3 regions of the Paenibacillus stellifer genome follow, and region 2 is predicted to be linked to each of the others. Evidence: predicted binding sites of a transcription regulator. Region 2 holds the regulator's gene; each other region holds the start of a gene.
The links. The regulator Rex, encoded in region 2, represses fermentation and respiration genes when NADH is low (regulators of the CRP and FNR family bind a similar motif). The targets are predictions, from matches to a motif close to TTGTGAAATATTTCACAA.
Positions count from the first base shown of each region.

Region 1: the regulator Rex is predicted to act here: its motif matches at 5,526-5,543, upstream of nirB (nitrite reductase large subunit NirB).
Region 3: the regulator Rex is predicted to act here: its motif matches at 6,933-6,950, upstream of qoxA (cytochrome aa3 quinol oxidase subunit II).

Region 1 covers NZ_CP009286.1:3,823,390-3,833,934, forward strand. The annotation lists gene adhE (bifunctional acetaldehyde-CoA/alcohol dehydrogenase) at 1-86, opposite strand, end outside; gene PSTEL_RS17695 (Crp/Fnr family transcriptional regulator) at 825-1,541, shown strand; gene PSTEL_RS17700 (formate/nitrite transporter family protein) at 1,806-2,603, opposite strand; gene nirD (nitrite reductase small subunit NirD) at 2,648-2,968, opposite strand; gene nirB (nitrite reductase large subunit NirB) at 2,997-5,423, opposite strand; gene ric (iron-sulfur cluster repair di-iron protein) at 5,864-6,568, opposite strand; gene PSTEL_RS17720 (hypothetical protein) at 6,682-7,401, opposite strand; gene PSTEL_RS17725 (AraC family transcriptional regulator) at 7,727-8,611, opposite strand; gene PSTEL_RS17730 (ABC transporter substrate-binding protein) at 8,853-10,154, shown strand; gene PSTEL_RS17735 (carbohydrate ABC transporter permease) at 10,157-10,545, shown strand, end outside.
Region 2 covers NZ_CP009286.1:3,595,110-3,605,654, reverse strand. The annotation lists gene PSTEL_RS16640 (biotin--[acetyl-CoA-carboxylase] ligase) at 1-733, shown strand, start outside; gene panB (3-methyl-2-oxobutanoate hydroxymethyltransferase) at 1,072-1,938, shown strand; gene panC (pantoate--beta-alanine ligase) at 1,940-2,830, shown strand; gene panD (aspartate 1-decarboxylase) at 2,823-3,206, shown strand; gene PSTEL_RS16620 (tetratricopeptide repeat protein) at 3,324-3,980, shown strand; gene dinG (ATP-dependent DNA helicase DinG) at 4,100-6,955, shown strand; gene PSTEL_RS16610 (redox-sensing transcriptional repressor Rex) at 7,298-7,948, shown strand; gene PSTEL_RS16605 (amidohydrolase) at 7,938-9,239, shown strand; gene PSTEL_RS16600 (cell wall elongation regulator TseB-like domain-containing protein) at 9,306-9,824, shown strand; gene PSTEL_RS16595 (hypothetical protein) at 10,087-10,545, shown strand, end outside.
Region 3 covers NZ_CP009286.1:1,156,848-1,167,392, forward strand. The annotation lists gene PSTEL_RS05295 (methyl-accepting chemotaxis protein) at 1-744, shown strand, start outside; gene PSTEL_RS05300 (ketoacyl-ACP synthase III) at 975-1,973, shown strand; gene PSTEL_RS05305 (GNAT family N-acetyltransferase) at 2,004-2,519, shown strand; gene PSTEL_RS27430 (hypothetical protein) at 2,587-2,757, opposite strand; gene qoxD (cytochrome aa3 quinol oxidase subunit IV) at 2,886-3,179, opposite strand; gene qoxC (cytochrome aa3 quinol oxidase subunit III) at 3,181-3,777, opposite strand; gene qoxB (cytochrome aa3 quinol oxidase subunit I) at 3,774-5,723, opposite strand; gene qoxA (cytochrome aa3 quinol oxidase subunit II) at 5,763-6,782, opposite strand; gene PSTEL_RS05330 (polysaccharide deacetylase family protein) at 7,208-8,365, shown strand; gene PSTEL_RS05335 (TetR/AcrR family transcriptional regulator) at 8,505-9,137, opposite strand; gene PSTEL_RS05340 (MFS transporter) at 9,296-10,545, shown strand, end outside.

The sequences.
Region 1 (10,545 bases), 230 kb from region 2:
TTCTTTGCTTTATCCACCAAAGTCTGAATGTACTCTTCAGCGGTTGGTTGCTGTACCTGGGCGGCGACTTCATTCTTAACTGCCATTTCCCTCGTCCTCCTGTCAATTTGTGGTGTTTCCTCTCTACACATTGATCATAACATATCATGTACGTCTTGTATAGTGAAATCTTTCACAAAGTATAAATTTTTTTTGATCAGTTTTCAAAGCGCTTACATTTCGGGTATTTTTCCATGGTGTCATTAGCCCTACGGCAATGCTTTCCCAGTACACAAGCCCGCTGCCGTGCGCGAATCTTTTTTTCGCATTGACTGAAATTCCACAATATGGTTCTTGAAATTTAGCCCGGTAAGCTGTTATTCCTATTTTTAAATATTCAAAAGTTTTTATTAAAAAGTAGTTTCATATAATATACGCAATACGCAAAAATAAACCGCAGCGGGCTTCTCCGATCTGATTACTCGTTAGAATCCCTTTCCTTCATTATGTATCCCCTTGGTCTTCTCCGTTGTGAAAGCGCGTTGTATCAGTCTGCATAATGCGGCAGCATCCTCTCATGTAACAACTTCTCTATCACTTTCTAGTTGCCTAAGTCATTTCCATCATTTATAGTAAAAAAAACTCCTTCGGAGTTGTCGTTTACCCGCATATTGCGAAAACCTATTAAATATGGCACTGAAATTCCGGCTTTTTGAGTGAAATTAATCACAATGTTGAAATTTAGACACTATTTTTCGAGTTTTTTTCAACGCAAAGTCAGGAATTCATTGTATAATTAATTTAAAATTTATTGAAAAACTGAGGGAATAAAGGGGATATCGATTATGAATGAGCATACGAATGTTATCGAGGCCCATGGCAATACGAACTGTTTCTCTGAACAAAACTTCAACCGACTGCTCGTGACAATGAAAGATCGTCTGGTCCCTGAGGGATCGCATTTGTTCTGGGAAGGGGATTATTCGGATAAGCTGTTCTATCTGAAACGGGGACGCGTCAAGCTCACCAAATCCACGGACGAAGGCAAGGAACTCATCCTCTATATGTATCAAGCGGGTGATATGGTCGGCCAAGCGGATCCTTTCTTCAGCACGAAGCACAGCTTCACCGCCGAAGTCATCGAAGAAAGCGAAGTCGGCGTTATCGAGCATAAGGATCTGGAGATTCTGATCTGCCAGCACTGCGATTTCGCGATCGACTTCATGAAGTGGATGGGCATTCACCACCGGCTTACCCAGACCAAGTTCCGCGACCTGATGATGTACGGCAAACCGGGCGCTCTATGCTCCACGCTTATCCGGCTTAGCAACACCTATGGCGAGAAGAACGGCGACACAATTCTGATTAACAAAAAAATCACGCATACCGACTTATCCAACATGATCGGCGCGACGCGCGAGAGCGTTAACCGGATGCTTAGCGATCTCCGCAAAAAGGACGCCGTCGAGTATGAGAACGGCATGATCGTTATTAAGGATCTTGAGATGCTTCAGGATATTTGCCACTGCGAGCTTTGCCCTAACGAGATCTGCCGCATCTAATAAGTCTTCACGCTTGAACGTCATGGACTTCATGTTGTAGACGGACTAATCATCTGCCGACTAGTGATTACCCTCTTTACACCTCAGTGAAACATACACGTTCGTTTTTTTCGGCTCGGGTCCAGGTAGCCGAGAAGCGCCCTCGCAGGGCGCTTTTTTTATGCGATAAAGACTTTCCAAGTGCAATCAAAAAAGGCCGCCGCAGACCCCAAAAGGGACGAGCAGCGACCTTAAGCTACCTATGGTACAGTGCGTGCAAATCTTCTACTTTGCTTGACCGGAAGAGCCTCGGCGAACCGGGGAAATCAGCCAGTAGGCCATTCCTACGAACACACCGCCTCCGACGATGTTGCCAAGCGTGACGGGGATCATGTTATGAAGCCAGCCGGCCAGCGTTACGGTCTCCGGATGGTTCGGCAGCAGCAGGGCAACGCTCAGCAGCGTCATGTTGGCAACACTGTGCTCGTAGCCGCTGGCGATAAATGCGAGCAGACACCACCAGATCAGCACAAGCTTCGCCCCTTCACTCTTGGCGCGGGAGGACATCCAGATCGCCAGACAGACGAGCCAGTTACACAGAATTCCCCGGAAGAAGAGCTGGGAGAACGGCAGACCCATCTTCTTGGCCGCGGAGGCGAAGATAAGATGATCCGGTGCGGCAGCCTTGAACAGTCCCGTTCCCTGGATAAGCCAGGCGAGCAGCAGAGCGCCAGCCAGATTCCCGATAAAGACAACGATCCAGTTCTTGACGGTATCCCACACACTCGTTCTGCCTGCCAGGGTGCTGACGGTAAAGAACATATTATTGCCTGTGAACAGCTCGGAGCCGGCAAAGATGACAAGCGTCAGCGCGATTCCGAACGTCGATCCCATAATCAGAGGCTGGAATGGAGACTTGGCCGCCGCCAGAGGCGCACCCAGGGTAAATATCAAGATGATGCCAATACCGACGTACGCACCCGCCAGCAGCGCCGCCAAGGCGTACCTTGGCAGGCTCTCATTCATTTTATCCCGTTTGGCTACCGCCGCTTCAACAATGTTCTCCACGCTTTGCGTAAACATGTAACTACCCCCGCCCTATTTTCTCGTCTTTTTCATCTAACTGCCTAAATGCCGATTGCGATTTCATCCCCGTTTACATAGACCGGAAAGACAACGGCCTGACCTTTGTCCGGAGCCTGAACTTCGCCTGTGCGAAGATCGATCTTCCAGTCATACAGCGGGTCATACAGATAGTGCCCGGATACGATCCCTTCAGCCAGCGGACCGCCCTTCGGGTGCGGATTCCGGTTCTCCAGAGCATAGAACTCGTCTTGGGAAGTGCGGAAGACCGCGACCTCCTTGCCTTCAATGACGACCACACGGCCGATCTGTCTCAAATAATCCTCCACACGGCCGGCTGTATAGACCGCTTTTGCTGTATCCATTGTGCTCTCTCCTTTTCCCGGTAATGGCTTAACGGATCTCCGCATGCTCGAACAGAGCGGTGCGGGTCTTGTCGTCGTTCAGCATCTTTTTCCACGGATCCTTGACTTGTGCAAGTGCGAAGTCGATGCGCTGCGCAAGCGCACGCCGTTCCTCCGGTTGATCCAGAATTACCGATTTGATCTGCTCAAGTCCCAGGCGCTCTACCCACTCGGACGTACGTTCCAGGTAGTTGCCGGTCTCCCGGTAATACTGCATGACCGCAGAGCAGATTTCCACCAGCTCCTCGTCTGTCTTGACCTTGCAGAGCGAATCCGCGATACGGGGCTTGATGCCGCCATTCCCGCCGATAAAGATCTCCCATCCGCCGTCGTTGCCGACGATGCCGATGTCTTTGGTGCATGATTCCGCGCAGTTGCGGGGGCAGCCGTTGACCGCCATTTTAAATTTGGCCGGGAAGTCCAGACGCTCGTATTTCCGCTCCAGCAGAGCACCCATGCCGAGCGAATCCTGCGTGCCGAACCGGCAGAACTGCGAACCGACGCAGGTCTTCACTGTACGCAGCGACTTGGCATAGGCATAGCCGGAAGGCATATCAAGCTCTTCCCACACCTTCGGAACGTCTTCCTTCTTAACGCCGATCAAATCCAGACGCTGACCGCCGGTTACCTTGACGACTTTGACGTCATATTTAATGGAGACATCTGCGATTCTCTTAAGATCCTCCGGAGTTGTTACGCCGCCGTACATGCGGGGAACGACTGTAAAGGTGCCGTCTTTCTGGATATTGGCGCTCATCCGCTCGTTAACGAAGCGCGACTCCTTCTCGTCCTGATGCGTGTCAGGATAAATCATGCCCAGGTAATAGTTGACAGCCGGACGGCATTTCGAGCAGCCTTCCTCCTGCTTCCACCCAAGGACGTTCATGACTTCCTTTGTCGTAGTCAGCCCCTTGGCCTTGATCTCGGCAACAATCTCATCCCGGCTCAAGGTTGTACAGCCGCAGATTCCGGTCTTGGCGCTCTGCTGGAATCCGTCTCCCAGCACATATTGGAGAATTTGCTCCACGACAGGCTTGCAGCCGCCGCAGGAACGGGTAGCACCGGTGCAGGCTTTGATTTCATCTACCGTCGTAAAACCGTTATCCTGGATAGCGTCCACGATTGCTTTCTTCGTAACACCGTTGCAGCCGCAGACAATTTCTTCGTCCGCCATCGTTTCAACGGAAGCTGTCTTCTTCGCACCGCCGCCGCAGCAGCCGGTTCCCATCAATTCGCTGTATAATTCGTCTGTCATCTCGGCGCCCGTCTTCACAAGCTTCTGCAAGTTCGCCGATTCGGTTACATCTCCGAACAGAACCGCGCCGACGATCCGGCCGTCTTTGAGCAGAATTTTCTTATATGTGCGCTTCCAGTCATCCTTCGCGGCAATGACGGTGTGCTCCGCCGTATCAATGAACTCGCCAGCCGAGAAGACGTCAACGCCGGAAATTTTCAGCTTGGTCGATACGACCGAACCCTCATACGGAGCGGTGTCCACACCGCTTAGATGCTTGGCCAGAACGCTGCCTTGTTCGAACAGCGGCGCCACAAGGCCGTAGCATACTCCCCGGTGCTCCGTGCATTCGCCTACCGAATACACATCTGGCAGCGAAGTTGCCAGGTAATCGTTAACCACGATTCCGCGATTCACATCGATTCCGCTGTTCTTCGCCAGCTCCACATTCGGCTTGATGCCAACCGCCATAACGACGAACTGGGCTTCCAGCTCCGTGCCGTCGCTGAATCGCAGTCCGCTTACCCGGCTGTCCCCGGTCAGCTCTGCCGTCTGCTTGCCCATGGCAAATTTCACGCCCTGGCGCTCCAGCTCCGCTTTCAGCATCGTAGCTGCGGTGTGATCAAGCTGGCGTTCCATCAGGTCCTCCATCAGGTGGACGACCGTAACGTCCATCCCCAGATTCACCAGACCTTTGGCCGCTTCAAGGCCGAGAAGCCCGCCGCCGATAACGGCCGCTTGCTTGTAAGACTTGGCGGCATCCAGCATTTGTTCGCAATCGGCGATGTCCCGGAATCCTACAACGCCCTCTTTATCGCTGCCGGGAATCGGCAGGATGAAGGAATTCGAGCCGGTGGCGATTATGACTTTGTCATAAGGGAAGACTTGACCGTTCTCCGCGACAACCTGCCGGGCCTCTCCATCAATCCGGACAGCCCGTGTTCCGGTGTGCAGCTCGATGCCGTTGTCCTTGTACCAGTCCAGGTCATTCAGGATAATATCATCGATCGTCTTGCTGCCTTCGAGAACGTAAGATAGCATAATGCGGTTGTAGTTGGGATGGGGCTCGCTGCCCAGCACCGTGATGTCGTAGGCTCCGCCCAGCTTCAGAATCTGTTCAACCGTGCCGACACCGGCCATGCCGTTGCCGATCAGCACCAATTTTTTGCGTTCGGTAGTCATTCTCGTCTCCTCCTCAAAGCGTTCACTCACTGCTCTCAGTTACTTTATAGTGAGATTATACGGTTCAAATTTTAAGCATACGCGTGACCGCTATCACACCAATAGTGAATAATTTCACAACATTTTGTAACAAAAGGAGCGGTGATTCCTCTTGACAAATGCTATGACCATCACTTTAATGCATCTTTTTCACCGTTCATGGAGAATCTGCGGAGAATCCATGAGGAACACATGGGGAGCATTTTGAATACATGGGAACCCATGGAGACTGACGGAGAACGCATGGAACTTATGGGGAACGCATGGAGACGACGGAGAACGCATGGAGACTGACGGAGAACGCATGGAGACTGACGGAGAATGCGGAGAACGCAAGGAGCGTTACGCCAAAAAAGCCGCCTTCCGGAGACCGGAAAAGGCGGCTGCAAACTCCTCACGTATTATTGATAACGAGGGAACAGGATATTGTTCTCCAGATGGACATGCTCGAATGTCATCGCTTCAAGCTCCTCCAGCCGGGCATAGGTCAGCCGGTAGGTGGTGCAGGCATGTGCCGGCGGCTGATAATCGTTCGTAACTTCGCGAAGCTGTCTGAGGATATTCCCCGCAGCGTCATGTTCTTCTTCCAGGTGGACAAAGCTGTCTCGCAGTGAAGCCAGAGCGGCAGCATCTCCGCCTTTTTCATAGTCGGCAATCGCCGGAAACTCATGCTCTTCCTCATGCGCAGTATGCTCCAGCAGTTCGTCCTTCAATTGGTTGAACAGGCGGTACATCTCTCCCAGATGCGGGGAATCTTCGCCGTGCACGCGGAATACCTTGGTGACATTTTGCGCGATCAGCGGCAGTTCCTGGCGCAGGTAGGCATGATGTTTGTGTATTATATGAGAGATCAGCTCTGGAGACGGCGCATCATTCCAGACATAATCCCCTTCGAGCACTGGGTAGGATTCAAGAAGTCCGTACAGCTCGCCAATGACGGTGTCCGTCAGCAGGCCCTTCTCCTCCGCAGCTGTCTTCAAAGGCTTGGCGCCTCCGCAGCAGAAATCGATTTTCTTCATTTTAAAATAATCCGATGCTTTCGGAAATTGCAGAACGATATCTTTAACCAGGGAATCGGGTTGAAATACAGGCTGTTTAATGGCCATGATGCTCTCCTCCTCGTAGATAAGGGTTAATCTTCTCCTTAACCTTACCTCCTGAAGGCAAGCGGGCTAGTGATTGCAATCACGCCATTTCCGTCAAGTTGTTGAACATGTACCTAGTGCACACAAGCGTCCATATAAGTGCGTCTGCCTTCCGCATCTTTCAAATACGGTCCGAGTCCGGCGAATTTCGCCTCATTGACATAGACGCCCGTCATCCATCTTCCCTCCGTCAGACCGCCGTCCCATTGAAGAACGATATCCGGAGCCGAGACCCATTCCTGGTAGACGCGAACGCCGGTATCGGTGTATGTCTTCCAAGGTTTGCCCTGCTCGCGCAGCCATGAATCATGTACATATGTCGGGACGAAATATGCCGCAATCGTCTCCAGCTCTTCTCCTTCCAAAAAGGCTTCACAGCCTAAAAAAGGATGCAGCAGCATCGTCTTCTCATACAGCGACCAGATGACTGCCTGAAGCAGAAGACTCTGTCTTCTTCCGTTGTGAAACGTATACGTTCGCTGCTGTCCTTCTGTCTCCGCCTGTCCTCGCTGCCCATGCTCCAGACAATGCCGTTCACAGCCGATACACTTCCAGCCTGAGGGGCCATTGATCCACTTTTGAAAAACCGTGCCTTCTCCATTCCCCTTATATAAGGAGGAAATAATTTCGTATGGCACTCCGATCGTCCTGTCCCACACCGATGATGGAAGATGGCTGTACAGCATATGCAGGACCTTGTCATACATAAACTGAACCTTGACGGAAGCCAATTCGAGTTCGGCGACCTCCGCCTTTTCATAAGGGGCTTCCTTCGAGAACAAAGTGGTCTTCAATATGCTCGCCTCCCTAAATGTTCCCGCATCAGGCAGGGAACCGGTTTGGAAATCTTCAAGCAGTCAAAGGGACATGGAGACCGATCGTTAGCCTTATAACTGAGCATGGGCCATAAACAGCGCTCGGGAAATCGCTTTCAAAAAAGCGGGCATTGTTTTCTATAATATTACCGGTTCACAGGGATAGTGCAACACTTTTTTGAGCCGGTTATCTAAGCAGGTGTGAATACTCGTCCATGAAAGCTTCCGCAGCGAGTCTTCCAGCCTATAAATCAGGGGGACGGTGATCGATAATTCATGGAGTATAGTACCGCCCCCTTAAAAATCAGGTGTGACGAACGGTGTGGCCCATTTGAAGCCGATACCGGGCAGGCGGGGTGCCGGTATGCCGTTTGAACGCTTTGGAGAATGAAAAGAGATCAGGGTAGCCAACTGAATCGGCAATTTCTGCAAGTGTATAGCTCGTTTGTTCAAGTAACTGCCTGGCCTCTTTCATTTTAAGTTCCTGAATAAATAAAATCGGTGTAATCCCGTATGCTTTGCGAAACTGCTTCGTGAAATACGTCCTCTCTACGCCGGCGTGTTCAGCCGCCTTCTCAACGGTGATCCCTTCAGCATAATGAATCTCCATATACTCCCTCCCTCTCTGAAGCCAGGTTACGTTTCGGGAGTCCACCCCATTCCGTCCATTAGCCAGAATCCCAAGCCGGTCAAAGATAAGATGAAACATCGCAAGTCTCCCGAGATCCGTATTTCGCCCCTCCCTGGATTCAGCCAGACGAAAGAACTCTTCGAGCACCTCCATGAGCTCCGGAGACAACAGTCCCGCACTATGCGAATGATGAGGCGTTAACCCGATTCTTTCAAGCAGGCGAAGAGCGTGCTTGCCGTCAAAAGCGATGAATGCCTTGTGCAGAAGATCGTCGGGATTTGTGTAATACTCATGCTGGACTTGTGGAAACAGGCAGAAGACATCATTCGGTTGGAGGTTGTAGGTTTCATGATTTTGGCGCAGGATGCCGCTTCCCTTCAAGACAAAGATCAAGTAGTAATACGGTGAAGTGCGAGGACCGATATGATAATGCGGTTTGGCAATATTTCGGCCCAGACGGATCGGCCAGGCTCCGCCGGATTTCTCGTAGCAGGATGGAGTGAAGAAGCATACTTCCAGATACTCAGCAGGGTCTTCTCTCATAAACGCGTTCATCATGTGCATAACCTCTTTTTCACAATATCCAAGTCTACCTGACAAGACTACCCGCTTAATATTCCATTAATCTTATCTAATAACTCATATTTATGCTGTGATATTTCCACTACTCAAAATGACAAATCGAAAAACACGCGAATTGACATTCCCCATGCATAAAACGATTGTTATGATTTAAATATAATTTTTCCAATCTGTTTGATAGGAAATATAAATTCATACGAATAGGGGAGGTATTTTTATGAGAAAAAACGCATTTCGGGCTCTTTTGCTTGCTTTTTCGCTTGGAGCCACGGGATTACTGTCTGCTTGCGGAGGAGATAACACAGCTGCGCCGGGAGCCACTGATAAGGCTGCAGCCACTAATGAAACAACCGCGTCAGCCGCACAGACGGTTACCATCAGCTTCTTTCATTGGCGCGGTGAAGATGTCCCCGCTTTCAAGCCGATTATCGAGCAATTCGAGAAAGAAAATCCCGGGATTAAGGTAGAGATGCAGACGATGCCGTCCGACCAGTATCAAACGACAGCACAGGCTAAAATTTCGGACGGCTCGGCTGGCGATGTCTTCACCTCGTTTCCCGGCGCACAGTTTGAGGTATTTGCCAAAGCGGGACTGTTCACCGATTTGACAGGCCAACCGTTTCTGTCCAACTTTAATCCAGCGCTAATCGAGGCCGGAGCGAAAGACGGCAAGCAACTAGCAGTCCCATACCAGCTTGTCTATAACGACCCGATCTACAATGTGAAGTTGTTTCAGAAATACGGTCTCGAACCGCCGAAGGATTGGGACGGATTCCTCGCGCTGTGCGCGAAGCTGAAGGAGAATGGGATTATCCCTATTGCCTTTGCCGGAGCGGACATCGGGCCTGGTCAATTCATGAATACGATGGTCATGAACAACCTGCCTTCACCGGACGCACTCGCCAAAATCGAGACCGGTGAAGAGAAGCTGACCAATGATTGGTGGGTGAAGACACTGGGTCAGTTTAAAGAGCTAAATGACAAAGGATATTTTCAGCCGAACGCTCTAGGGACAAAAGATGCCGCAGCCGGAGCACTGTTCATCCAGGAGAAAGCGGCTATGCTGGCCAGCGGCTCATACCAGCTCGCTCAGAATAAGCAGCAGAATCCGAATCTGGAACAAAAGCTTCTGGCTCCGATTACAGTACCGGCAGATGAGGCCAAATACGAAGGCATTCATACCAGCACTTTCCTGCTGGCGGTAAACAGCAAATCCAGTCATCCTAAAGAAGCGGAGAAGTTTCTGGAATTCCTGAGCCGCAAGGATATCGCTGGCCAATACGCTAATGCAACCGGACAGAATGTGACGGTCAAAGATGTGAAATACACAAGTCCGGAACTGCAGACCGTCAGCGAATGGAGCACCAAGAAGACGCTGTTCCAACCGCGCTTTACGATTACCAATGCCGACATTCAAAAGGCCGTCACTAGTTCAATCCAGTCGGTGCTTGGAGGCAAGTCGCCTGAAGATGCCGCCAAGGAAGCACAGGCTATCGCGGACCAGCAGATCGGACATTAGGCATGCGGAAGCCCTTCCTGCTCTGGATATTTGTTCTGCCCGGCCTGTTGCTCTATGGGATCGTATTCCTGTATCCGACCTTTTCGGGGCTTCTGTACTCGTTCACGGATTGGGACGGCATTTCCGCAACCTTTCATTATGTCGGAGCAGGGAATTATGCCACGGTACTGAAGAGCATTCTTTTCCGGAAAGCACTGCTGAACAATGTTAAATTTATGATCGTCGTTGCCTTGGCGCAAACCGGACTTGCTCTTGTCCTGGCTCTCCTGCTCGTCAAAAAAACGCGGGTCCGCGTGTTTCTGCGCACACTGTTCTTCTTCCCGGCCATTCTGTCCAACGTATCCGTCGGATTGATCTGGTCATTCGTCTACGATCCCTCAATCGGTCTGAT
Region 2 (10,545 bases):
TGCCATGCTGCGCCGCGTGGACACGGTAGTATCCACGCAGGAGGCCGCGAAGGAGCTGGCGGAGCAGGGAGCTCCTGAAGGAACGGCGGTTATGGCCGAAGAGCAGACAGGCGGCAGAGGCAGACAGGGGCGCAGATGGCACTCGCCCAAAGGCAAAGGCATCTGGATGAGCGTTGTGCTCCGTCCGTCGATTCCGCTCCAGCTAACGCCGCAGCTGACGCTGCTTGCCGGAGCGGCGGTCTGCTCCGCCATCCGGAGGGAGACTGGAGTGGAAGCCGGCATCAAGTGGCCGAACGATCTGCTGGTGAACGGCCGGAAGCTATGCGGCATTTTGCTGGAATCCTGTGCCTGGCCTAGCGGCTTGCAGTACACAATTGCCGGCATCGGCATCAGCGCGAATCTGGCGGAAGAGGATTACCCGGAGGAGCTTCGGAAGATCGGCACCTCGCTGCTGATCGAAAGCGGGAGGGAGACGGAGCGGGAAGAGCTTGCCCGCGCTGTTCTGAAGGAGCTGGAGACGCTCTACGGCGTATACCTGGAGCAGGGGCTTGATCCGATCGCCGCGCTATGGTCGGAACAGTCGGTTACGCTTGGCAGACGAGTGATGCTGCGGACGCCTGAGGGGCCTCAGGAAGGTACTGCGGTCCGTCTCGAAGAGGACGGAGGACTTGTGGTTCTGCGCACTGACGGGGAGACCGAGACGCTGTACGCCGGAGAAATCGCGCTGATCTGACATGTTGTTCCACAGCTTGTCATATTTTTTACGTGTAATTACGGGTGGTATTTGATATACTGTTGTCAGGAGGCGGTATCGCTAGCGAACTGCACTCCGGCAAGAAGTGATGGTTTATAGGAAACGCCAGCCTAATCTTTAGATGACAGGCGGCGGGTTCCTCTTGGTAACTGGATCGACGGTTACGCCAGATTCTGCTCTGAGCCGCAAGGACCGAGACAGAAGGGACGATCGCGAGTGACTCTTTTTTGCCCTTCGGACCTTTTTAGCGGATACGCTAAAAGGTTTTTTTGTTTGCGCGAAATAAGCGCAGGGGACTCGCAAAAGGGGAAAAAGAAATGACTGTCAAACAAGCGTTAAACATTGTGAAGCTGAAGAAAATGAAGGCGGAGGGCGTTCCGCTCAGCATGCTGACCGCGTACGACTACCCGTCCGCCGCGCTGGCCGAAGAAGCCGGGGTGGATGTGATCCTGGTCGGCGATTCGCTGGGCAACGTTGTGCTGGGGTACAATTCGACGCTGCCGGTCACCATTGACGATATGGTGTATCACACCCGGTCAGTTGCCCGCGGTGCGGAGCACACCTTTATCGTGGCCGATATGCCGTTCATGACGTATCACGGCAGTATCGACGTCACGCTGGGACATGTGCGCCGCCTCATTCAGGAAGGACACGCCCATGCGGTCAAGATGGAAGGCGGTCTTGAAATTTGTCCCGCCGTATCCGCCATCGTCTCCGCCGGAGTGCCGGTGCTCGGCCATATCGGACTTACGCCGCAGTCGGTCAATACAATCGGCGGCTACCGGGTGCAGGGCAAGGACCCCGAGGACGCTGTACGGCTGATGAGAGAGGCGAAGGCGCTGGAGCAGGCGGGAGCCTTCGGTATCGTACTGGAGCTTGTCACCGAAGAGGTGGCGGAGGCCATTTCACGGGAGCTTTCCATCCCGACAATCGGCATCGGCGCGGGTCGCTATTGCGACGGACAGGTGCTGGTCTTCCACGATATTTTGAAATATACCTCTTCATACAGAGAGAAACGGTTCGTCAAGACATACGCTGATGTCGGAGGCGTGATCAAAGACGCAATCGGCCAGTATGTGCAGGATGTGAAACAGCGCGCTTTTCCGGAAGAACGGCATGTATTCGGCGCTGATGAAGAAGTGCTGCACACATTATACGGCGCTGCCGGAAAAGGAGCGAGATAATATGAAAGTCGTTAGAACGGTTGAACAGCTTAGAGAATCCTTGGGCCAGCTTCGGAGCGAGGGACGCGGTCCTGTCGGACTGGTTCCGACGATGGGCTTTCTGCATGAAGGCCATGCCAGCCTGCTTCGCCGGGCGAAGGAAACCTGCGGCATCGTGGTCATGAGCATCTTCGTGAATCCGATTCAGTTCGGGCCTGGTGAAGATTATGAATCCTATCCCCGTGACGAGATCCGTGATCTTGCGCTTGCGGAATCCCGGGGGGCTGATATTGTATTTATTCCCTTGGCCCAGGAAATGTATCCGAAACCGACCCGCACCAAAATCAAAGTCTCCGGCCTGACGGACAAGCTCTGCGGCGCTTCCCGTCCGGGACACTTCGACGGCGTCACAACCGTTGTGACCAAGCTGATCAATATGGTGCAGCCTGATTATGCATTCTTCGGCCTGAAGGACGCCCAGCAGGTGGCTGTGCTCTCGCAGATGGTCGAAGATCTTAATATGAACGTTACAATTGTGCCCTGTCCGCTCATTCGTGAGTCTGACGGGCTGGCGCTCAGCTCCCGCAACGTGTATTTGTCCGCTGAAGAACGCCGCCAGGCACTTGTACTGTCACGCTCCCTTCGGGAAGCGCGGGCCGCGATCGAGGACGGCCGGGTCGTTACCGCGAGCGAAGCCCGCGAGCTGATCGTATCCGTGATTTCGGAATCGCCGCTGGCGGATATCGACTACGCCGATATTTTGAGCTTCCCTGCGCTTGAGCCCATCGCTGCCGATCTTCCGCTCACCCGGGCGGAGGGAGAGATTATTATGGCGCTGGCTGTCCGTTTTGGCCGCACCCGCCTGATCGACAATATCGTCTTCACGCCGAAGGAGGTAGCTGCGCTTGTATAGACATATGATGAAGTCCAAGATACACCGGGCTACGGTAACCGAAGCCAATCTGAATTATGTAGGCAGCATTACGATCGATGAAGATTTGATGGAAGCAGCCGATCTGCTCGAGAACGAGAAGGTCCAGATCGTGGACAACAATAACGGCTCGCGTCTGGAGACCTACGTCATCCCCGGCCCTCGGGGCAGCGGAGTAATCTGCCTGAACGGCGCGGCGGCACGGCTTGTGCAGCCCGGCGATACGGTCATCATTATCTCTTATGCCATTCTGTCCAAGGAAGAGCTTGAAGGCCACAAGCCGACTGTAGTGTTTGTGGACGGGAACAATAAACCGGTTAAGCTTGAGCATAAGGAGCTTCATGCGACAACGGCCTGACAGGCTTCTGCTTACGCATTAAGCAATGTCTGCCACGCATGAAAGGGTCCCTCCGGGCGAACAATGAAGTCAGGCAAGCCGCACTGATTTTATTATCGGCAAGGAGGGACCACCCTTATGTTTCAACAGATGTTTGCCGAAATGAAACACATGCTGACCGATATTGCAAGGGAGCTGCCCGGCTCGCAGGGTGCAAGGCGCCAGGACCTTCTGGGCAAATACCGGATGCTTCGTAACCTCAGCGACGAGGCGCTTGACGAATGGCTGGCCTTTGCAGAGGCTTTAAGCCTGTTCCGCCAAAATATCGGAGTTGAGGAAGAGCAGGGGGATGCGCAGAACGTTCCTGATACTGGGCCCACTCCGGAAGATCCTTCCGAAATGGAGAATTTTGTCCGTGGGCAGGGTTATTACAAGCTCCTGATGTATCCCAAATGCATCGAGCAGTTCAAGGTCGTTCTTGTCCGCTATCCCGATCATCCGGCTCCGAGATTATATCTCGCCATGTCTTATCTCTATCTGGGCGATACCGCCGCTGCATGGGAGCATCTGGAGCATATGCTCTCTGTGGTCCAAGGAAGGAAGCTAAAGGCGCATATTTACAACGCTATGGGCTGCATTGCAGCTTCCGGACGGCGGTTCGACGAGGCCAGGGAATTATTTTCACTTGCGATGAGATATGATCCCGGCTTTCCGGAGCCTGAGCGCAATCTCCAGGTATGCACCCGGGGCAGCGGCGAGCTTGAATTCGGAAGCCAGCTTGTCTCCCTGCTGTGAACAGAACAGATGGTTAATTCAAGCGATGCATGACCGGCTTAGAGGCGGTGTGCATCGCCTTTTTTCGCACTTTCTGTTATGCTGAAGAAGAGTCTTAAATGAAAGGGTAATAGATCATCATGAAATTTGCCGTGCTTGATTTTGAAACAACGGGAACCCAGTCCGTGGGTGAAATCATTCAGGTCGGACTTGCCATCATAGAAGAAGACCGGTCCATTTCGCGGGTATACGGTTCCTACGTCAAGCCCGGAGGACCCATTCCCCCTTTTATCACGGGCTTGACCGGCATTTCGGACAGCGATGTTGCGGATGCGCCCGAGCTGGAAGAAATGATGATGGAACTGGTGCCGCTGCTGGACGATGTGGTGCTTGTAGGGCATAATGTCGCTTTTGATTTTCATTTTCTGCAAAACGCCCTGGACCGCTGCGGATATCTGCCGTTCCAGGGTCGTATTCTGGATACGATCGATTTTCTCAAAATCTGCTTTCCGTCTCTCAGTTCCTATCAGCTCGGCGCCGTCAGCTCCCATTTCGGACTGACCCATGAGCGTCCGCACCAGGCGGACAGCGATGCGCTTGCGACCGCGATGGTCCTGCTTCGCTGCCTGGATGAGCTGTATGAGCTTCCTCTTCTGACTATACAGCGCCTTACGGAACTGTTCAGCGGCGAAGACAGCGATCTCAGCTGGTTCTTCGACGGCCTGCTCAGAGAGCGCGAGATGGAGACGTTCCAGCCGGAAGGCGAGCTGCAGTTCCACCGTCAGCTGGCGCTTGCCGTCGGCGATTGGACGGAGCTGTCCCCTCCGCGAGAGGAAGGGGATTACCCGGCCGAGCATATGTCGTTCCGCGAGTATCTTGACGAGGTTAAGACGAGGCTGAAGGCGCTTTTGCCCCAGTATGAGGACCGTCAGGCGCAGGAGCAGATGTTTGAAGAGGTGTACCAGGCGCTTCAGGACGAGAAGCATCTGCTGATCGAAGCGGGCACCGGAACCGGCAAATCGCTCGGTTATTTGCTGCCTGCCATTTACCAGAGCGTCAAGACCGGCGAGAAGGTGATGGTCAGCACGCATACGATCAATTTGCAGGATCAGCTCAGGGAGCGGGATATCCCGCTGCTGACCCAGACCGTTCCGTTTCCGTTCAAGGCTGCGGTCTTCAAGGGAAGAGGACACTATTTGTGTCTGCGCAAATTTGAACATAAAATTAATGCAAAGGAATTCACCGCTCCCCGTGAGGATACGCTTACCTCGGCCCAGATGATCGTCTGGCTGACGCAGACCGATTCGGGGGACGACGAAGAGCTGAATCTCGGGGGCCGGGGCGGCGATTTCTGGGAGACGGTTGCCAGCGATACCGATTCATGCCTGGGAAGATCCTGTCCGTGGTTCCGCAAATGCTACTATCACCGGGCGAAGCATGAGGCGGGCAATGCGGATGTCGTCATCACGAATCATTCGAAGCTGTTCGCCGACGTGAGGGCCGGACATCAGCTTCTGCCAGCCTATGAATACCTGGTCATCGACGAAGCCCATCAGCTGGAGGAAGTCGCCGGGAAGCATCTGGGCATGAGCATGAAGCATTTCACAGTTTCCCACACGCTGAACCGGCTGTATAAGGACAGCAGGACCGGCCAGCTGCCGGCGCTGCGCCATGTGCTGCAGAGCTCCGGAAGCGAGCAGGCGGCGGAATGGAGCTCGATCATCGACCGGATGTATCCGGACCTTCTGACTATCAAGGAATCGTGGGAACTCCTGAGCGAGAAGCTGTTCACGCTGATCCCGGAGCGCGCCGACGCAGGGGGCGAAGCCGGTCAGCTCGTTCATCGCCTGCTGCCTTCCCGCAAGCCAACAGGCTGGGAGGAGCTTGCCGCGCTGGAGCAGACACTCCACAGCTCTCTGAGCGACGTGATCCGCAAGGGCGAGGGGATGCTCACGGAGATGCGGGAACAGGAGAGCCAGTCCTCTTCGGACAGCCTGGTGACCGATATCGGCGGACTCTTAAAGGATTTGGCCGAAATCCGGGAGCAGGTGCGGTTTTTTATGGGAATGAACGACGAGAATGTAGTATATTGGCTTGAGGCGAACGGAAATTACCGCAACAAATCGCTGCATCTGTATGCCGTGCCGGTAGATGTCAGCGCTCAGCTGAAGGACCTGTTCTTCGACAAGAAAAAAAGCGCGGTGCTCACCTCGGCGACGCTCTCCGTCGACAAGTCGTTCCAGTACATGATCGACAGCCTCGGACTCAACGAAGCCCAGGAGCAGGAACGGCTCAAGACCGTGCAGCTGCCTTCTCCGTTCAAGTACAGGGATCAGGCGCTGCTGGTCATTCCAAGGGACTTCCCGAGCGTGAAGGGGACCGTGGGCGACGCCAAATTCGTCGATATGCTTGTCCAGTCGCTGGCGGAAGCCGCCGTGACGACGCAGGGAAGGATGCTGGTGCTGTTCACGTCCTACAAAATGCTTCGCCAGGTGTATGAGCCGCTCAAGGAAGCTCTTGCAGCCCAGGATATTTCCGTGCTCGGACAGGGCGTGGAGGGCGGCAGCCGGAGCAAGCTTCTGAGAAGGTTTCAGGAGAAAGCTGCTTCCGTCCTGCTGGGAACGAGCAGCTTCTGGGAAGGCGTCGACATACCGGGCGATGCGTTGACCTGCCTGGCGATTGTCAGGCTGCCGTTTCAGCCCCCGAGCCATCCGCTAGCGGAGGCCAAGGCCGAGCTGCTTCAAGCCCAGAAGAAGAATCCGTTCATGAAGCTCTCCGTGCCTCAAGCGGTGATCCGCTTCAAGCAGGGCTTTGGCCGGCTTGTCCGGACCGCGCAGGACAGGGGGATCGTCATCGTATATGATACCAGGGTCATCGAGTCTTATTACGGCAAATACTTCCTGTATTCGCTCCCGGGTCCCAAAATGGAGCATATGACGACCAAACAGATGGTCCCGCGCATCGCAGAATGGCTTCATCAGGACGGTGTATCCTAATAACCTGCGGAAGCTGAGTGACGGATCGTAGTTCTTAGTCGTCCTGAAGTCAGACCGGCTGGTCATGGCTGATATTATTACGATTAACCCTATTTCCGGGAATGTCTTCTGTTCATGTAATTGCAGCAGATCCCGTATATTTAAAGTGTCCCGTCAGGGATGCAAGCGGTCCTTGTCACCCAAAACCCGCCGAAGCTTCGTCTGCCTTCGTCCAATCGCCATTTGAACGGAGGTCCTGAACGAGGTGCAGGTGGCCCTGCGGGCTCTTGACGTAATAGCCTAAGGCTGGACTTTGAGAGGTTTTGGGATGAAAGGCACCGATATCGATTAGGAGGAGAACTCATGAAATCGGACAAAATATCAGAGGCCGTTGTACGCAGGCTGCCTGTATACCTGCGCTTTCTGAACGACCTGCACCGGCGCGAAATCTCCACAGTCTCTTCTCAGGAATTGGGCCAGCGTCTGGATTTGAACCCTGCCCAGATTCGCAAGGATCTTGCCTATTTCGGAGATTTCGGAAGAAAAGGCATCGGTTATGATGTAGCTTATCTGATCGAGAAAATCCGTCATATTCTCAAGCTGGACCAGCCGATCAATGTTGCTCTGGTCGGAGCCGGTAACCTCGGCCACGCGCTGTCCAACTATAACGCCTATTTGAAAGACACGATGAAAATTACGGCTGTCTTCGATTCCTACCCGCCGAAGGTCGGAACCAAAATCAATACGCTGACCGTGCAGCCGATGGAAGAGCTGTCCAAGACCGTACGCGAACAGGGCATCCGGATTGGCATCATTACCGTGCCGGACCAGGAAGCGCAGAATGTGGCCAATATACTGATTGAATCAGGTATCGAAGCCATCCTTAATTTCGCTCCGGTCATCCTGAAGACCCCGCAAGAGGTTCGTGTGCACGCAGCCGATTTTACAACAGATCTGCAGAGCCTTGCCTATTATCTGCATGACGGAAAGGACGAAGAACAGGATGAGCGATAAGTGGATCGTCCGCGGCGGCAAATTTGTCGTGCCCGGAGATGATAAGCCCGCCGTGATTGGCGGAGATATGATCGTGGAGAATGGGGTAATCACATACATAGGAGAAGCATTGAATGCTGTTCCCGAGGGCGTGGAGACATTCGATGGCAGCCGGCTGCTGTTCATGCCCGGCTTGGTCAATACACATGGTCATGCGGCGATGTCGCTGCTTCGCGGTTATGGGGACGACCTCGCACTGCAAATCTGGCTGCAGGAGAAAATGTGGCCAATGGAAGCGAAATTCACCGGAGATGACGTCTACTGGGGAAGCGCGCTGTCCGTACTGGAAATGCTGAAAGGCGGCACGACCACCTTCCTTGATATGTACGATCATATGGACCGGGTGGCCGAGGTGGCGGAGAAATCCGGCATTCGCGCCGTGCTGATGCGCGGCGTCATTGGACTGTGCCCGGAAGAGGTGCAGCGTCAGAAGCTGGCGGAAGCCGTTGCCTTTGCCAAAGATTATCACGGAAGCGCAGGGGGACGGATTACAGCGATGATATCGCCGCACTCCCCGTATACTTGTCCGCCTGATTTCTTCGAGAAATTCGTTCAGGCCGCGCATGATTTGGACCTTCCTCTGCATACCCACATGTCGGAGACCCGCCGTGAAGTGGAGCAGAATGAGGCGGATTTCGGGCTGCGTCCCGTCGCTCATCTGGAGAAGCTCGGCATGTTCACCCGGCCGTCACTGGTGGCGCATGGGGTGCATCTGAATGACGAGGAGATTGAAATTCTGGCCCGTTATCAGGTCGGCGTCTCCCACAATCCGGGAAGCAATCTGAAACTGGCGAGTGGAGTCGCGCGGGTTCCCGAGCTCCTTAAGGCGGGCGTTACGGTTTCCTTGGGAACGGACGGTCCAGCGAGCAACAATAATCTGGATATGTTCGAGGAAATGCGTCTGGCTGCCTTGATTCATAAAGGGGTCTCCGGCGATCCGACGGCTGTGCCTGCGAGTGAAGCTCTGCGTATGGCTACAGAGTATGGAGCGAAGTCTATCTTCCTGGATCAGATAGGCAAGCTTGCGCCCGGAATGAAGGCGGATTTTATCGCCCTGGATATTGACCAGCCGCATCTGCTGCCGCATACGGATCTGGTATCACATGCCGTATACTCGGCAAGCGCCAAGGACGTCGAGCATGTATGGGTAGATGGCAAGCAGGTTGTGAAGCACGGCCTCTGCCTGACGCTGGATGAGGAAGAAGTCCGCCGCAAGGCGCAGGAAGCATTTGAGGGACTGCTCAAAAGGTAGCCTGTGCTTGTCTATGCCTGTCTGGTAACGACGGGAACCTAAACCTCACAGAAGGAGAACAGCAAGTTGAGAACTAGGAGAAAATGGATTCTGTACGGGATCTTTCTGGCCGTGCTCTTTCTGTTCGCCCTCTATCAATTCTTCGCCTACGTACTGAGGGATCAATGGAATGAGCGTAGCGCGGCCGAAGCTGCCGCAGACAGCGCAGCGGGGCTGACAGAGATTGATAGTGTCCGGAAATCGGTGTGGGACGCGAACTCCATCTACTGGGTCGTCAGCGGCAAGAATGCATCCGGAACGGATATGATGGTCTGGGTGCGTTTCACAGAGGATGGCAAGCCGGCCGGCGGACAGAACGGCGTATACGCCCAGGAGGTCTCCAAAGGCGTCTCCGAGAAGAAGATGAGGCAGCTGATCGAGTCCTCAATTCCCGGCGTTCAAATCAAACGTCTGCTTGCCGGCGCGTATAACGGAGAGTATGTCTGGCAGCTTTTTTGCAAAGAGAATGACAAGTATTATTACCGGTTCTATCGGTTCTCGGACGGACAGCAGATTGGTGAAGGCTACTCCTTGCCCAGTCGTTGACCATTACTCTGCTCAAATTAAAACCTTCAAGCCGCTTGCGGCCTGAAGGTTTTTTGGGTTTTCCTTAGATTTTGAGAATACAATAGGCAGAAAATAGAAGGTAAAATTTTAAATATTATTCACAAATCAATCGTCCTCGTATATACTCCTATGATATACTACTAGATGTATTAAGGCGCGACAAAAAATGTCGGTCACATAATGACGACATGACGACAGGTATAAGGATTCGTTCGTTGTATCTCAGAGAGGAGGACGCTGTTTGAAACTTCGTCTAATGCCTGTACTGCTGACCGCAGTGCTGACTGCTGCCGTCCTGTTCGGCGGCTGGTTCCTGTATCGGGAGTTCGCCGTCCAGGAGCCGCTTGAAAAAATCGTCAGCAGCTACAAGGGAGTCAATGCCTCCCAAGTCTCTATTAACCGCAGTGAAGTCAATTTGAAACTTGATTTGCAGCCAGGCACTAAATTGCGTGAGCTGGTCCAATATATTGAAACGGAAGGCAAGACTATAATCGGGAGCCGCACCGTGAAGCTTGATGTAACGCAGCATTCCAACCAGACACTTGACGATTACTGGAACAAGGCGCTGTTCTCGGTGGCTGAGGCTATGGAGAGCGGCAAGTATACGCTGATTCCCGAGACGCTTAATGATCTGTCGAAGGAGTTCACAGGTGTTCAGGCGACAACGGAAATTGACGATAACAATGTATATGTAAGTCTA
Region 3 (10,545 bases), 2.4 Mb from region 2:
GCGGAGGATATCGATTCGGTCCAGACAGGTACGGGGCAGATGTCGGAGCTGATGGCGCTGGCTTCGAATTCTGCCGACCGGGGGGCGGAGAAGGTTGCCTGGGTGTCGGAGCAGATGACCGAGATCAATACGAGCATGATACAGTCGCAGGACACCATCGTTTCACTGGCGAGGCTGTCCGATCAAATCAGCGAGATCATTACGACTATTAACGGTATCGCGGGACAGACAAGCCTGCTCTCGCTCAATGCCTCCATTGAGGCGGCCAGAGCGGGCGAAGCGGGCCGGGGCTTCGCTGTCGTGGCGGGAGAAATTCGCAAGCTGTCCGAAGAGACCGCCAACAGCTCTCTGCATATTACCGACATCATTACTCAGATCCAGCAGCAGACCCGCGAAGCAGTGGAGTCGATGGCTGGCGGGGCAAGGCTGGCGTCGGAAGGTGTGGAGGGAAGCCGCGAGATTGCGGAAGCCTTCGCTCAAATCGTCGCCTCCATTGAGGATGCCATCCGCCAGATGGAGAAGATGAACAAATCGGTCTCCCATGTGTACAGCGAATGCGGCGATCTGGTCGAAGTCATGAACATGGTAAATGAGGTCACCCAGAAAGGGGCGGCAGGCGTCGAGGATGTCAGCGCGTCCAGCCAGGAACAGATGTCGGCCATGGAGGAGATGTCCAGTTCCGCCCGCTATGTGGCGACAGTCGCCGAGGGACTGCAGAAGGAGCTTTCGGAATTCAAGCTGTAGACTGCATGTACTTCCGGGGGCCCATGGGGTATCTCATTCCGGAGAAAAATCGAAATTCACAAAAGCCTGCTGAAACCTGTTTTCAGCAGGCTTTTTGCATTTGAACTAGCAGCTTGACAGAGCCTCATAAGCGGTGTAAATTGAGGTTGTTAGAATTAGTACCAGGTACTAATATCAAGTATCAATATCTTTGAGGATGATTTGGCAAATCGTGAACAGGAGGAGAACTCATGCAAGCATTTAGTCCATTTGGCTCCGCCATTACGGGAATCGGAACCTATGTACCCGAGAGAAAATTGACCAATGCCGATCTGGAGGCTATGGTAGATACCAATGATGAATGGATTGTCACACGGACCGGAATCCGTGAACGCCGGATTACCGGAGAACAGGAGTTTACGAGCCATATGGCCGCTGCCGCCGTGCAAAATATGATTGACCGCTTCGGAGTGGATGTGACCGACGCCGATCTGATTTTGATGTGCACTCATACTCCCGATTTTCCCTTCCCGGGAACAGCTTGCCTGCTTCAGCGCCATTTCGGGATCGAGAAGGCGGGCGCCGTTGACCTCAATGCGACCTGCGCAGGCTTTGTGTACGGGCTTGTTATGGCAGACGGCCTGCTCCGCTCCGGAGCCTTCCGCAAAATTCTGGTGGCCGCCGGCGATAGCATGAGCAAAATTACGGACTATACCGACCGCTCTTCCTGTATTCTGTTCGGCGACGGTGCCGGGGCCGTGCTGATGGAGCGGACACTTGCTCCGGACGCCTCCTGCGTACTGGCCAGCGATCTCGGCTCGGACGGCTCGGGCGGAACGGTCATCCGCCGCGCCGGGCTGGCGAAGTCGCTCGACGGAATCGATTTTGATCCGGCCGGATATTTCTATCAGAACGGCCGTGAGGTATACCGCTGGGCTGTTCAGACGGTTACGGCGGGAACGAAGCGGCTTGCTGAAGCTGCGGGAACAGCCGTAGACGGAATCGACTGGTTCGTGCCGCACAGCTCCAATCTGCGGATGATCGAATCCATCTGCGAGCGCAGCGGATTTCCGCTTGAACGCACGCTGCTGAGTCTGGAGCTCTTCGGGAATACGTCGGCGGCGTCCATACCGCTTGCGCTGGATTTGGCCGTCAAGGACGGACGCGTTAAGCAGGATGACAAGCTGCTGCTGTTCGGCTTCGGAGGAGGCCTTGTCTACGCGGGAGCGGTCATTCGCTGGTCTTTGTAAAGCGGAGTAACGAAAGGGGGCATGGCAACAATGAATAACCTGAATATCCGGGTTCTTGACGAATCGGATGCTGGAGCGTATCAGGAATTGCGGCTGCGCGCTTTGACTCTCAGCCCTGCGGCCTTCGGCTCGACCTATGAGCGGGAAGCGGCTTTTTCCATGGATACCGTAAGAGAACGAATCGCCCCATCCACCGAGAAATTTGTACTGGGCGCTTTTGCAGAGAGTCGGCTCGCCGCCATCGTTACCTTTGTGCGGGAACCCGGCACCAAGACTTCTCATAAAGCCAATCTGTATGGCATGTACACCTCACCGGAGGTTCGGGGACATGGAATCGGCAAGTCACTGCTGCTGGAGTTGATCACAAGAGCGGAGGATTGCGAAGGCGTGGAACGCCTGAATCTAACTGTGGTGTCGGACAATGAGCCAGCGCGCCGGTTGTACCGGTCGGTCGGCTTTCAAGTGTACGGAGTGGAACGGAAGGCGCTGAAGACGGGCGGCATTTACTACGATGAGGATTTGATGGTGCTTGAGCTTGGCCAATAGCCTTAGAGCGGAGCCGCTCCCTTAAGGTACCACGCTCCGGAAGACGGCCCGCCATTCAACTCAGAAGCTAACTTTCATTCTTCGGGAAGCCGTTCAGGCTGGCCGGATAATCGGCTGACTTGCTGCCTTTCAGCGTCGGATGCTCCTCGGTAAAATGGTCGTAGTTATGCGGGCTGTCCTTGACGTCGGCCCGGTTATTTGAGCGGTCCTTCTTGGGATCGGCGCTATTCTTGGGCATGCCATTCACCTCCTGTAATGTTCCTTTAGTATAGGGAGACGGTTGCCTGTTTATCCGGTGCTCCACAAAAAAAGCGTCCCCCCGCCGAAGCGGAAGGGACGCTTGTTGCTGAGAAATGAAGCTGCACCTTACTTGTACCAGCCCCATACGAAGATGAACATGGTTCCGAAGATGGTGACCAGGCCAACGAACAAGGCGTACGCGATGTTGATGTACAGCTCTTTCTTGGTGTCGGCGGATTCGCCGATATGCATGAAGAGGAAGAGCTGCAGGGAAGCCTGGATTACCGCTGTAATGATGAGAATCGCCATGTTGGTCCCATGGGAGAAATCGCCATAGATGACGGCCAACGCGGCGGCGGAAAGGACCAAAGAGGCGATGTAGCCTATCACATGGCGAATGGGAAACAACGTCTTCAACATGTTACATCAGTCCTTTCAGGTAGACGAAGCTGAAGATGAAGATCCAGACAACGTCCAAATAGTGCCAGTACAGCGAGAAGATAAACGATTTGTTGGCGACAGCCGGGTTGAGGCCTCTGCGCCAAATCTGAATCAAGATGCCGGTTCCCCACAGGAAGCCGAAGGTTACGTGAGCGCCGTGAGTGCCGAGAAGCACGAACAGGCTGGACAGGAAAGCGCTGGTCTGCAGCGTGGCGCCTTCGTTCACATAGGTGACGAATTCCGAGATTTCGATGCCCAGGAAGCCGAGACCCATCAGCAGCGTGATGGCGAAGAACACAATCACGGCACGCTTGTAGCCGTGGCGCATCGCGTGGATGGCCAGGCCGATGGTAAAGGAACTGGTGAGCAGCAAGAACGTCTCAATAAGCACCGGTCCGATCTCGAACAGCTCGGCGCCGTTCGGTCCCGACGCGAAGCGGTTCACCAGAACGAAGTATACGGTAAAGAGAGTGGCGAACAGCGCAATTTCCGCTCCCAGGAACACCCAGAAGCCGAAAATGCGGTTGCTGTTCTCATGTGTTGAGTATTCAAGCGGTTTGGAGGCGTCTACTTTCATACCGTTCTCCCCCCCAATTTCTGTTCTGTCCGCGTGACCTCGGCTGCGGAAATATAACGGCCGTGATCCTGTTCAAAGGACATGGCGGCCAGTGTAATCAGGATGGCCACGCCGGTAACGATTGCCGGGATCCACATGCTGAATACCATGAAGAATCCGGCCAGGAAAAAGATGACGCCGAGTACAAACGGTTTGCCGGTGTTGTTCGGCATGTGAATCTTCGTAATCTGGCCTTCGAACAAAGGCTTCTTGTCGATCTTGGCTGCCCAGAACGGATCGCGGGTGCTGACTTTTGGCTCAATCGCGAAGTTGTATTCCGGAACCGGGCTGTGCGTCGCCCATTCGAGCGTACGGGCACCCCACGGATCTCCGTTCTCGTCGCGCGGCATATAGCGTGTGCTCCAGTAAATATTGTAGACGAGAAGGACAAAGCCGATGGCAAGGCCGAGCGCTCCGACAAAAGAAAGCATGTTAAGCGGACCGAAGCCGGTCTCCGGCGAATACGTGTACATCCGGCGCGTCATGCCCTTCAGGCCGAGAATGAACAGCGGGAAGAAGGTGACGTTGAAGGATACCACGATCCACCAGAAGGAATGTCTGCCAATCCGTTCGTTCAGACGGAAGCCGAAAACCTTCGGCCACCAGTAGTGGAAACCGGCGATAACGGCGAACACCGCGCCCGGAATCAGAACGTAGTGGAAATGCGCTACAAGGAACATCGTGTTATGGTACTGATAATCGGCGCTGGCCATAGCCAGCATGACGCCTGTTACACCGCCGATTGTAAAAATCGGGATAAAGGCAAGCGAGTACAGCATCGGCGTCGTGAAGCTGATTCGCCCTTTTCGCAAGGTAAAGAGCCAGTTGAATATCTTAACCCCTGTCGGCACGGCGATCGCCATCGTGGTGATGGAGAAGAAGCCGTTGACCATAACGCCTTGACCCATCGTGTAGAAGTGATGCGCCCACACGACAAAGGACAAGAGAGAGATGAGCAGCATACTGGCAACCATCGAGGTGTAGCCGTACAGGTTCTTTTTCGAGAAGGTTGCGATAATTTCACTGTATATACCGAAGGCCGGCAGAATAACGATGTAGACCTCCGGATGGCCCCATACCCAGAACAGGTTCGCCCACAGCATATCCATGCCGCCGTTGGCCATTGTGAAGAATTGGGAGCCGAACAGCCTGTCGAACATCATCAGCGCCAGAGCAACGGTCAGAACCGGGAAGGCGAAGACGATGATTACGCTGGTGATGAGAATGGACCAGGTGAACATCGGCATTTTCATCAGCGTCATGCCAGGGGCGCGCATCTTCAGGATTGTCACGATGAAGTTGACGCCTGTCATCAGCGTACCGATACCGGCAATCTGCAGGGCGATGGCATAATAGTTGTTGCCGACGGTCGGGCTGAATTCATTGCTCGCCAAAGGGAAGTAAGCCGACCAGCCAGCGTCAGGCGATCCGCCGATGACGAACGAAATGTTCAGCAGCATCGCGCCGAAGAAGAAGAGCCAGAAGCTGACCGCGTTCAGACGCGGGAAAGCCACGTCGCGGGCGCCGATCTGCAGCGGAATGACAACGTTCATAAGGCCGATGATAAAAGGCATCGCCATGAACAAAATCATAATAAGGCCATGAGTCGTAAACACCTCATTATAGTGCTGGGCGTCCAAAAACTTCATATCTGGGGCGGCGGTCTGCAGACGCATCATCAGAGCGTCGACGCCTCCGCGGAAGAGCATGAGCAGGGCGGACAGAATGTACATGACGCCGATCCGTTTATGGTCAACGGTTGTCAGCCATTCCCGCCATAGCCAGCCCCATCTTTTGGTAACGGTTAAACCGACGACGATCGCGATCGATGCGAGTGCAATGCTGACCATCGCACCGTAGATCAGGGGCTCGCCGTGAACCTTGAATTTCTCCAAATCAAAATTCATTGGGAGGACTCCTTTCGGGTTGTTCGAGTAAGTCTAATGCTAGTTGTGATCCTGATGAGTCTGCTCATCTACTGGAGAGCTGGGCAGTGGAGAACTCAATACGGGAGCCGGGCTGCTGTCGAATTCGGAATCTTCGGTTGTAGCGGGAGAAGGATGTACATCCTTATTGTCCTGATGCTCCATACTGCCGTTATCCATATCCATACCACTGTGATCTCCGTCCATATGCTCGCTGTGCTCGCCAGGAGGCGGGCTGAAGCTCAGGTGATTCGACGAGTAGGTTTCCTGCCCGACATGGGCGGTTGCCAGCAGCGTCTTGAACCGGTCTTCAGTCAGTGGTTGAGCGGTTCCCTTAACATCCTTCACCCACTTGTCGTAATCATCGCTGCTCATGGAGCGGGCGGTGAATTCCATTTGGGCGTAGCCTTTACCGCTGAAGTTCGTGTTTCTTCCCAGGAAATCCCCCTGGACGTCAGCAGCGAGATTCAGGTAAGTGACCATGTCGCTCATGGCGTACTTCTGTCCGCCAAGCTGCGGAATCCAGAAGCTCGCGATCGGTCCGAAGGAATAGAGCCGGAACTCTACCGGACGGTTCACGGGGAAGTTGACGTAATTGACGGTCTCAATGTCTTCCTCCGGATAGCTGAAATGCCATTTCCAGTTCGAAGCTGACGCATAAATGACAAGCGGCTTCTGGTCTTTGTAATCCGCAGGCACATTTTCCACGGCGTTCGTCGTTTTAACGGTTACAACCGACAGGAATGCGACGATAATGACCGGGATGGCGATCCAGAGCGTCTCCAGCCATTTATTTCCTTCCTCATGCGGTGGAATGTATCCTTCGTTGCTCTTTTTTGCACGATACTTCACTAACATGATAATGTAGAGGATGTAGACCACAGCCAGGACTCCGAGCATCGTGAGGATGGACAGGATGATCGTGTCGGACAGCGTTCTAGCCGCCGGCCCCTTCGGATTCAGCACCGTAAGCGAGCTGCATCCGGGAAGCAGCAGAACAAGGCTGAAAAGCAATGCGTATAACGGCCCCTTTTTGTTCATGATGAACTCCTTTCCTTTAATACTGGTTCTAATTAACCGGAAAACATCAACCTGTATCTATATTAAAAATTCCTTAAACACAATGCAAAAACCAAATTATCTTTTTATTCCTATATAAATCCAATAAAATGAACGTTGTGTTAACATTCTGTGTAAATTGTATCACAAAAACAATAAAAATATGATATAAATCACTCGAAAAGCGCTATATTGCGGCAATTTTATATCGTTCATATTTTGTTCATAATTCTAAAATTGTTGCTAACTTTGTCACAAATATCAGCCGGAGGACCATCGCTTTTTCATACGGAAAAGTAACAAAATTTTGCCCTGTCGGTTACATTCTCTCAAATTTACCACTTTTCATTTGTGATATCGTAGGTGGAGGAGAGATCAAAACTACATAGACAGGAGATTTGCCGAAATTGTTCAGGAAGTTTGGAATTACCGCACTTATTTGTATGCTGCTGCTGGGAATGGCATCCTCCGCCTGGGCCGTCGGGAGCACGGGTCTGAAGCTTGGGATCAATGACACGCTGACCGATGTGGAAGCAACGGCCGTGGACAACACCTACTACATCCCGCTTCGGTCGATGGCGGAGCAGTTGAAGCTGAAGCTGGGGGGGACGCCTCAAGATCTGCTGCTGTCCGGAGATTCCGGCAGTCTGAGGATCACCGGAGGAAACAAGGCGATCGCCGGTAACGGAACGGAGATGGCGGTGACTACCTTTGTGCGCGGCGGCAGTCTTATGGTCCCGCTCAAAGCAGCGACGCTGCTTGGGTATTCCGTATCCTACAAGCCCGAATTGTATGTGCTTAGGCTGATGGACGGTTCTCAGAAGCTGGATGACAAAGCTTTCGCTTCGAAGTATCAGGATAAATTGAAGCCTAAAGCTCCGACACTGCCATCCGCAGGTGCTGCGCAGCCGAAGCCGAGCACTCCGAAGCCAAGTACCCCGAAGCCGACAGCCAAGACCGTCTATCTGACATTCGACGACGGACCGTCCGCCAACACAGGCAGGCTGCTCGATATTCTGGATAAGCATGGAGCGAAGGCAACATTCTTCATGCTGGGTCCGAACATCGGGAAATATCCGTCACAGGTTAAGCGCATGGTCGCAGGCGATCATGGGCTCGGCCTTCACGGCATGAGCCATGTGAAGAACAAGTTCTATGCTTCGCCAGCAGCGGCTCTGAATGAAATGAATCAGGACAACGCTGCTCTGAAGAAGGCTGCGGGCGTAACGACCCGGCTGATCCGGACGCCTTACGGCAGCAAGCCCTATTTCACGAGCGCGTTTCGCGACAAGGTGCTGTCTGATGGTTACCGTCTGTGGGACTGGAACATCGACTCCCTTGACTGGAAGTACAAGAGCGACAGCGGATCGATCTACCGGGGGGTGGTCAACCAGCTGACTAAGCTCCAGAAGAGCGGAACGGCGCCGGTCATTCTGATGCATGATCAGAAGACCACTCCTAACGTTCTGCCTCGTATACTGGATTATCTCCAATCCCATGGGTATCAATTCGAAATCATCACATCCGATCTCACCCCGGTTAACTTCTGGAAAGATGTACGATAATTTGGATGTATAATAATTTGCAGCACAAAAAACGTTCCCGGCCGCTATGCGGTTCGGGAACGTTTTTTGTGTGTACCGCCAATGAGAGAGGGGATAAGCTACCCGCCTGACCGTAACCGGCATGGCTCCGGCAAGGGCCCTATTCCCCGAAAGCATAAATGACCAGCATATCGGTCAGCTCGGCTTTGATCCGTTCCGGGTCGATGCCGCTCCGGAAGAAAACCATGCGGTCAACGGCGCTGTTCACCGCTTCGAACATAACGGCGGCCGCAGCCTCCAGATCGCGAACGCGAAGCTCCGGCTCGCTCATCTTCAACACCTCCAGCGTCTTGCGTCTGGCCTGATCGTACTGAATCTCCATAATTTCCTGGACTTCCACGTCCGATGCCGTCATGGCTGACAGCTCACGGTGGAAGGTGATATAGGGAGCATGAGCCTTAACGAGAGCGTCGATCAACCCGGAAATGATCTCCCGTTTGTCCGCATGATGAAGATTGAGCTTCGCGACTGTCTCATCAACATGCGCATGAATAGCCTCGCCGTTGATCTTCAGCACTTCCATGAAGACGGCGCGCTTATCCGTATAGTAGGAATAGAAGCTGCCGGTGGATACGCCTGCAGCAGCGGCAATCTGCTTCGTATTGGTTCCGTGATACCCCTTCTCCGAAAAAAGCCGGGACGCCGCCTGCACGATCGCTTCCTTGGTGCGGATGCTGCGGTCCTGCTGCGGTTGTCTCGTCTTGTCCTGTATGAGTTCTTCGCTGTCCTTCACGTTCAAACCCTCCTTGATTCGATTTTAAGTATGGAAGCAACCGCTGTCAATAAAAGTTGAACTGAAGTTCATATTTATCGTTGACAAACATGAACTAAGGTTCATATAATCAAGAACATGAACTATAGTTCACATTTATTTGAGGAGTGATTATGAAAATGAATGAGAAGACAGCCAGAGTGATGGCGTTCACCGCCATCATACTCGGTTTTTTTATGGCGCTGCTGGACACGACAATCGTCAATATCGCCCTGCCGGAGATGACGCGTTATTTCGGCGGAAATGTCAGCGACATTTCCTGGGTGATGAACGGCTACAATCTGGCGTTCGCCGTACTCATCCTGACGGCGTCCCGGCTGGCGGACCAGTTCGGGCGGCGCAAGGTATTCATGATCGGCATCGCGCTATTCACGCTAACCTCACTGCTTGCAGGATTTGCGCCGACTCTCGGTATTCTGATCGCGCTGCGGGTTGTCCAGGGGCTGGCCGGGGCGATCATTGTGCCGGTGACGATTCCGCTCACAACGACGACGTTTCCCAAGGAGATGCATGGTGCGATCATCGGCATATGGGGCGCGGTATCGGGGCTTGCTGCGGCCAGCGGACCGGCGCTAGGCGGACTGCTGATGGACCAGTTGGGGTGGCAGTGGATATTCTACGTCAATGTGCCTCTCGGGGTACTGAGCCTCATTCTGACGCCGCTGTTCATCCGGGAATCGAAGGATGAAACGGCCGGGCGGCGGATTGACCTTGCGGGAACCTTCTGGATTACGGCCAGCCTGTTCTGTATCGTATATGGACTGATCCGGGTATCGGACTGGGGCTGGACCTCGCCTGCCATCCTCATTCTGTTCGCCGCCGGACTGCTCAGCCTGCTGTTCTTCCTGCTGGCCGAGCGTAGAAGGAAGGAGCCAATGCTCCCGCTTGAGCTGCTGAAGATCAAGTCGTTCAATGGTGCATCGCTTACCCTGCTGATCGTCGGAGCGGGACTGATGAACGTTTCGCTGCTGACCTCGTTCTTCCTGACGAGGATGATGGGAATGACGGAGCTGAAGGCCGGACTGATTCTGTCGATGATGGCCATCGGCTCCACGCTGACCTCGGCGCTGTGCGGCCCGCTGTCCGGAAAGTACGGCAGCCGGTGGTTTGCCGCCGCGGGTGTGGCCGTTATAGCCGGCGCCACGTACTCGCTTAGCGGACTTGAGGCGAATTCGCCGGTAGGCGCCGTTCTGCTGCGGCTTGCCTTCGCAGGGCTCGGCATAGGGCTGACGATGGCGCCGGTCATGTCGTCCGCAGTCCGGAATGTGCCGGAGGACAAGGTCGGCATCGCCTCCGGCGTAACGAATATGACCAAGGCGCTGGGCAGCGTGCTCGGCGTTGCCATCGTCGTCACTCTCCTGCAGCAGAA